2 regions of the Peribacillus sp. NPDC056705 genome follow, and region 1 is predicted to be linked to the other one. Evidence: a T-box and tRNA genes for the amino acid it is inferred to sense, from the RefSeq annotation. Region 1 holds a T-box; the other holds one or more tRNA genes.
The links. The T-box of region 1 lies ahead of tyrS (tyrosine--tRNA ligase). A T-box ahead of a tRNA ligase gene usually reads a tRNA of that ligase, here a tRNA-Tyr.
Positions count from the first base shown of each region.

Region 2: it encodes a tRNA-Tyr, which carries the amino acid that the T-box ahead of tyrS (tyrosine--tRNA ligase) is inferred to sense. The anticodon was not compared.

Region 1 is NZ_JBHTYI010000002.1:262,684-266,068, forward strand. It holds gene ACFRAK_RS03700 (transglycosylase domain-containing protein) at 1-1,270, opposite strand, end outside; T-box leader at 1,420-1,636, shown strand; gene tyrS (tyrosine--tRNA ligase) at 1,703-2,959, shown strand; gene rpsD (30S ribosomal protein S4) at 3,057-3,385, opposite strand, start outside.
Region 2 is NZ_JBHTYI010000004.1:11-3,395, forward strand. It holds partial or broken rRNA gene ACFRAK_RS06655 (23S ribosomal RNA) at 1-79, shown strand, start outside; rRNA gene rrf (5S ribosomal RNA) at 144-259, shown strand; tRNA gene ACFRAK_RS06665 (tRNA-Asn) at 269-343, shown strand; tRNA gene ACFRAK_RS06670 (tRNA-Ser) at 349-440, shown strand; tRNA gene ACFRAK_RS06675 (tRNA-Glu) at 450-524, shown strand; tRNA gene ACFRAK_RS06680 (tRNA-Val) at 540-615, shown strand; tRNA gene ACFRAK_RS06685 (tRNA-Met) at 719-792, shown strand; tRNA gene ACFRAK_RS06690 (tRNA-Asp) at 798-873, shown strand; tRNA gene ACFRAK_RS06695 (tRNA-Phe) at 885-960, shown strand; tRNA gene ACFRAK_RS06700 (tRNA-Thr) at 968-1,043, shown strand; tRNA gene ACFRAK_RS06705 (tRNA-Tyr) at 1,060-1,143, shown strand; tRNA gene ACFRAK_RS06710 (tRNA-Trp) at 1,154-1,227, shown strand; tRNA gene ACFRAK_RS06715 (tRNA-His) at 1,245-1,320, shown strand; tRNA gene ACFRAK_RS06720 (tRNA-Gln) at 1,356-1,430, shown strand; tRNA gene ACFRAK_RS06725 (tRNA-Gly) at 1,434-1,508, shown strand; tRNA gene ACFRAK_RS06730 (tRNA-Cys) at 1,517-1,590, shown strand; tRNA gene ACFRAK_RS06735 (tRNA-Leu) at 1,599-1,679, shown strand; gene ACFRAK_RS06740 (hypothetical protein) at 1,830-1,988, shown strand; gene ACFRAK_RS06745 (hypothetical protein) at 1,991-2,281, opposite strand; gene ACFRAK_RS06750 (hypothetical protein) at 2,666-2,872, opposite strand; gene glsA (glutaminase A) at 3,346-3,385, shown strand, end outside.

The DNA.
Region 1 (3,385 bases):
TTTCGATTAGAATGGCCCCGGCTTCAACGGGCTCACTCACCGTTTTCATTTCTTTCGTATCAGGATCGACGACTTGTGCCGTTTTATCGTATCCGTAATTCGGATAGTTTTTCGTTACTTCCTGCATTTTATCATATATCTTTTTATTGACCGTCGTATAGATCTGATAGCCGTTTTGACGCAGCTTACGATCGGCAAGTGCAACATATTGATCTTTTAAATCATCATTCTTTAAATCTTTCTCTTCATATCCATCTTCTTTTGCCAGACTGACAGAAAGGATTTCGATGGAGCGTTTTTCGATTTCATAGGTGAGCCATGGATATTTCTCGGATGGCATCTCCGTTTTGCCGATAAAGTCTTTTGTTATGTCGTATGCGACTGCTTGATCATACTCTTCTTTTTTTATGTATCCGTTACTATACATCCGCTTTAAAACGGTTTTCATCCGGTTTATGCCGGGCTCTTGATTTTCTTTCAGTGTACCTTTCTGGGTATATGGTGTATATCCGAAAGGGCTTTGCGGCAATCCAGCGATAAACGCTGATTGGGGCAGTGTGAGATCTTTGGCCTCCACGCCAAAAATACCTTCAGCGGCGGACTCGACTCCAGCAATGTTACGGCCAGAAGAGTTTCGTCCCAAAGTGGAGACGTTTAAGTAGGTTTCCAAAATCTCTTCTTTTTCAAAGAACTTTTCGACCCGGAGCGCAAGCAGGATTTCTTTTGCTTTCCGTTCAAATGAAACCTCGTTGGTCAGGACCTGGTTTTTAATGAGCTGCTGTGTTAATGTACTTCCTCCCGATTGGACGTTTGCATTCGTAAATTCCTGGTAAATGGCACGCAGGATAGCTTTTGGGACAACCCCGTCATGCTCATAAAAATACTCATCTTCTGTAGCGATGACTGCATTTTTAAGATACTCGGAAACTTTATCGATGGACACTTCTTCACGCTCAAGGTCACTCTTAAGCTTGCCCAAGTATACTTCATCTGCAAAGTATACCTCAGAGGTCTCTTCATAATTGTAAATGTCTTTTTTCAAATCTTCTTTTGAGCGTACTGGCTCATCATTGACGAGGGCAGCGAAATAGCCGGCTCCGACGCCGCCGGCGAATGAGAATCCTAGGATCCCGACAATAATGAGGATCAGCGTTAAATTCCAAATGACTTGGTATGTAACCCGCGCGTTCTTTTGTGTTTTTTCATTTTGAAAAAAACGGGTCAGCTGCTTCCAGACAGTTTGAAATCTATCTTTTTGATTATTATTCATCGTATCATACCCCCTGAAATCACATATATTATAGCATATAACAGGTAGGGGAAAGGGCATCTTTCTTATTTTTCTATAATCTGTAAGGGTGATGTTGACAAGGATTCTTATGTATGATAAAAGTTTATTAACAACAATAAAATGATGAAATGATCGCGATGATAGGACCCAGTAGTCAGACTATCCCTGTTTCAGAGAGCCGGTGGTTAGTGGAAATCGGTACAAATGGTATGATGAATTACTTCCTGGAGCATTTGCTGTGAAATGATTAGTAGCAGGAAACGGTTGACGACCGTTATTCGTCTTGAGCGGAGGGCATATTATGTCCTCAAGTTGGGTGGTACCGCGAATTCATTCGTCCCTTCATATTTATGAAGGGGCGTTTTTGTGTGTTTTTTGCGGTTTTTTTCTAAGATGAAGGAGGAATATTTAATGGAATTGCTTAAAGACCTCGAGTGGAGAGGGATTATTTATCAACAAACGGATGAAGAAGGTTTTAAGGACCTTTTAGAAAAAGAAAAGATTTCTTTATACTGTGGTGTCGATCCAACTGCGGATAGTATGCACATCGGACATTTATTGCCATTCTTGACATTGCGCCGTTTCCAGCAGCACGGTCATCGTCCACTTGTGCTAGTAGGCGGTGCGACTGGACTTATCGGTGATCCAAGCGGTAAAAAAGAGGAACGCCAGCTGCAAACACTGGAAAAAGTGCTTTATAATGCAGACTGCATAAAAGGGCAGCTATCCCACATCTTTGAATTCGACGGTGATAATGGTGCGGTCATGGTCAATAACTATGACTGGATAGGTAAAATCGATATGGTTACATTCTTGCGTGATTACGGGAAATACATCGGCATTAACTACATGCTGGCAAAAGATACGGTTGCTTCCCGCTTGGATACGGGGATTTCCTTTACTGAATTTGCGTACACGATCTTACAAGGAATTGATTTCGGTCATTTATACAGCAATTTCAACTGTAAATTGCAAATTGGCGGCAGTGATCAATGGGGCAACATTACGACCGGTCTTGAAATGATCAGGAAATCCAATGATGAGAATGCTAAAGCATTCGGTATGACGATTCCGCTCGTAACGAAAGCGGATGGAACGAAATTCGGTAAAACGGAAGGCGGAGCGATTTGGCTTGACCCGGAAAAGACGACTCCGTATGAATTTTACCAATTCTGGATCAATACAGCCGATGCTGATGTTGTGAAATACCTGAAATTCTTCACATTCCTATCTCGTGAGGCGATTGAAGAGTTAGAGCAATCCGTACAGACCGAACCGCATTTGCGTAAAGCGCAAAAAGCATTAGGGGAAGAAATGACCCGTTTGATTCATGGTCAGGAAGCTCTAGACCAAGCAATCAAAATCTCTGCCGCCCTATTCAGCGGTGAGGTGAAGAATTTAAGTGCAGCGGAAATCAAATTGGGCTTTAAAGATGTCCCTAGCTTCGAACGTGAAAGCAAAGAAGATATCGGTTTGGTCGATTTAATCGTAGAAGCGAAAATTTCGCCATCCAAGCGTCAAGCCCGTGAGGATATTCAGAATGGGGCAATCTCCATAAATGGGGAGAAAGTGACTGATCTGCAATATGTAGTGACGGAAGCTGCCAAGATTGAAGGGGAGTTCATCCTCGTTCGTCGCGGCAAGAAGAAATACACATTAGTGAAATGATAATTCAAAGCCCGGCTGAATCCCAGCCGGGCTTTGTCATGCAAAGGTGTTTAGGTGCAAAAAAAAGCCCATCCAAGGATGGGCTTTTTTGAAGTTATTAACGAGAGTAGAACTCAACGATAAGAGCTTCGTTAATTTCAGCAGGCAATTCAGAACGTTCTGGTAAACGAGTGAAAGTACCTTCTAATTTCTCAGCATCGAAAGTAAGGAAATCAGGAACGAAGTTAGTTGCTTCAACTGATTCTTTGATGATTGAGAAGTTGCGTGATTTTTCACGAACTGCGATTGTTTGTCCAAGAGACACTTTGTAAGATGGAATGTCTACGCGGCCTCCGTCTACAGTGATGTGACCGTGGTTAACAAGTTGACGTGCTTGACGACGTGTACGAGCTAAACCAAGACGGTAAACTAGGTTGTCAAGACGTG
Region 2 (3,385 bases), on a different contig from region 1:
GATCAGGTTGATAGGTCAGAGGTGGAAGCGTGGCGACATGTGGAGCTGACTGATACTAATAGATCGAGGACTTAACCAACGCTTTTTAAAAAATGAAATACCTTCTTATTATCTAGTTTTGAAGGAACAACGTTCCTTACATGTTTGGTGGCGATAGCGAAGAGGTCACACCCGTTCCCATTCCGAACACGGCAGTTAAGCTCTTCAGCGCCGATGGTAGTTGGGGGTTTCCCCCTGTGAGAGTAGGACGCCGCCAAGCTTATATTGTTCCGCAGTAGCTCAGTGGTAGAGCATTCGGCTGTTAACCGAACGGTCGTAGGTTCGAGTCCTACCTGCGGAGCCATTATTGGAGAGCTGTCCGAGTGGCCGAAGGAGCACGATTGGAAATCGTGTAGACGGGTAACCCTGTCTCAAGGGTTCAAATCCCTTGCTCTCCGCCATTTATACCTGGCCCGTTGGTCAAGCGGTTAAGACACCGCCCTTTCACGGCGGTAACACGGGTTCGAATCCCGTACGGGTCACCATTTAGACAACATATTGGAGGATTAGCTCAGCTGGGAGAGCATCTGCCTTACAAGCAGAGGGTCGGCGGTTCGATCCCGTCATCCTCCACCATTATTCAATAAGATCAGGTTGTTTCTGTGTAAAGGATTGATCATTCATCCCATTGAAACGCTCAACACGAAAACTTGATTCATAATAGTAACATTATTACCGTCGCGGGGTGGAGCAGTCCGGTAGCTCGTCGGGCTCATAACCCGAAGGTCGCAGGTTCAAATCCTGTCCCCGCAATCTATGGTCCCGTGGTGTAGCGGTTAACATGCCTGCCTGTCACGCAGGAGATCGCGGGTTCGATTCCCGTCGGGACCGCCATTTTATTGTTTGGCTCAGTAGCTCAGTCGGTAGAGCAAAGGACTGAAAATCCTTGTGTCGGCGGTTCGATTCCGTCCTGAGCCACCATAGTAGTGCCGGTGTAGCTCAACTGGTAGAGCAACTGACTTGTAATCAGTAGGTTGGGGGTTCAAGTCCTCTTGCCGGCACCATGTTTCATCCATATGCGGAGGGGTAGCGAAGTGGCTAAACGCGGCGGACTGTAAATCCGCTCCTTCGGGTTCGGCAGTTCGAATCTGCCCCCCTCCACCATCTTTATTACAGGGGTATAGTTTAAAGGTAGAACAGAGGTCTCCAAAACCTCCAGTGTGGGTTCGATTCCTACTACCCCTGCCAATTTCAATCCTATAATGGCGATTGTGGCGAAGTGGTTAACGCACCTGATTGTGGTTCAGGCATTCGTGGGTTCGATTCCCATCAGTCGCCCCATTTAATAAAACATGGTATAATGATTACAACGTTAATGGGCTATAGCCAAGCGGTAAGGCAACGGATTTTGATTCCGTCATGCGAAGGTTCGATCCCTTCTAGCCCAGCCATATGCGAAAGTAGTTCAGTGGTAGAATACAACCTTGCCAAGGTTGGGGTCGCGGGTTCGAATCCCGTCTTTCGCTCCAAAAACGTTGGCGGCATAGCCAAGCGGTAAGGCAGAGGTCTGCAAAACCTTTACCACCGGTTCGATTCCGGTTGCCGCCTCCAACATACATGCCGGTGTGGCGGAATTGGCAGACGCGCACGACTCAAAATCGTGTTCCTCTGGAGTGCCGGTTCGACCCCGGCCACCGGTATCAAGAATAGCGAAGAATCGCTATTACAAAAAGCTTCACACTTAATTGTGTGAAGCTTTTTTGTGTTTATGCCGCACTATAACATATGTACAAATAATGTGCGGGATTATTGTGCATTGATTTTTCATCACTCAAGAATGAAGGCGATACATGAATTCAGGTGCCACAGATATTGCGGGGAGTGATAAGAAATATTCTCCATTTAAAAATTATTTGATCAGCAATAGTACAGAGTACGTTTATTCTAATGATGAAAATAAAAAACGAATGGAAAGAGCATTAACTCTCCCATTCGTTCCAAAACAATAAATTTAGATTTCAATATTAATAGCATTTAGCTCCGCTTCCGTATAGCCAGAAGAGGATAGTGCGATTTCAATTTCTTCGGCAGCCTTATAATCAAATAATTTAAATTTAGACATTAAAGCGAAAGCATTTTGATTTTCGATTGCCAGGGCAACAGCTTCCACGTCTTGCAGTAGCTTCAGGTCTTCAATGTAGAATTGAGCGGTTCTCATCGCTAAATACTCATTCATTGTAGTCGAATTGTAGAAAAGATTTGTTAAAGTGGTGATTGCGTTAGGAACAAAAATCTTATTCATACTTACCCCTCCACTATTCTTAATATTCTGTCATTAATTCATTTCTAGTATGAGTCACGATAAAAATGTTGTCAATCTTTATCTTATGAGCATTTTAACTCACCAATTGAAAGTAAATCCGTACTCAAATTGAGTAAAACGAAAACAGGCTATTACAAAGGCAAAAGTGATTGGGAATGAATGTTGCTGAGTTTACGAAACGAACCAACTTACATGTGACATGTTGATTTAAGCTAGATTACTAGATTTGGTTGAGCATCAAAAAGCCAATGTCACAAGTGGCACGATTAAGACGAATGTTTTAGAATTTTTTTAGAGATACTTTCATTGATGAGTTCCTTTCTGTGTTTAAAATTATCGAAGGGCTTATAAAACAACAGATCCTTATTGACTGTGAAGAAGGCGGGCTTCCAAATTACGCAGCTCTCCGAATGAAACCCTATCAGCCACAATTATTTGCAATGTTCTCGTAGCTGTCATTCGTTTGTCTGGATGCTTCATTTGCAGATGCTGTTGTATCGCTCGGAAAAGTTCATTATTTTCTGGACGGTTGGCGTTATAGATTTCTTGTAAACTATTCGATTTTCCCATGGCTTTTCCTACTTTCCATCAAGTGTGAAAGACAAATGAAAGCTTAATAATATTCGTAGGGTCTATATTTCCGTCTGAGAGCGTCTAATTCCTTCTTTTTTCAATTAGATCTTCTTTAAAGATCAGGGAAGTTGCTCCTGATTTTTTTACATGGCGTTAGCTTAGCTGTCTTACTGCTTGACTGTTGCCTGTATATGTTGTTGTTTTTCTTTGTCTTTAACACCACCAAAGCAATGCAGAATCATGTTCTGCATAGGAGTGTGTTATTGTGTTGTTAGAATGTTCAAATTGAGACATGATGCACTAGTCCCGTTATCAACTAGGAAATTAGATCCTTTAACCTTACTTCTATTTATTTTCCGCTTCGTACTTTTTCTAAATAATATCAATGAAATATGGTAATAAATAAAAAACCACTATTTAAGTGCACAACAAATAATAAATTTTCTAAGGGGCGGCAAATTGTGAACAATATGGGATGTCAATGCAGGTCCAATGACGAGTTACAGCAAC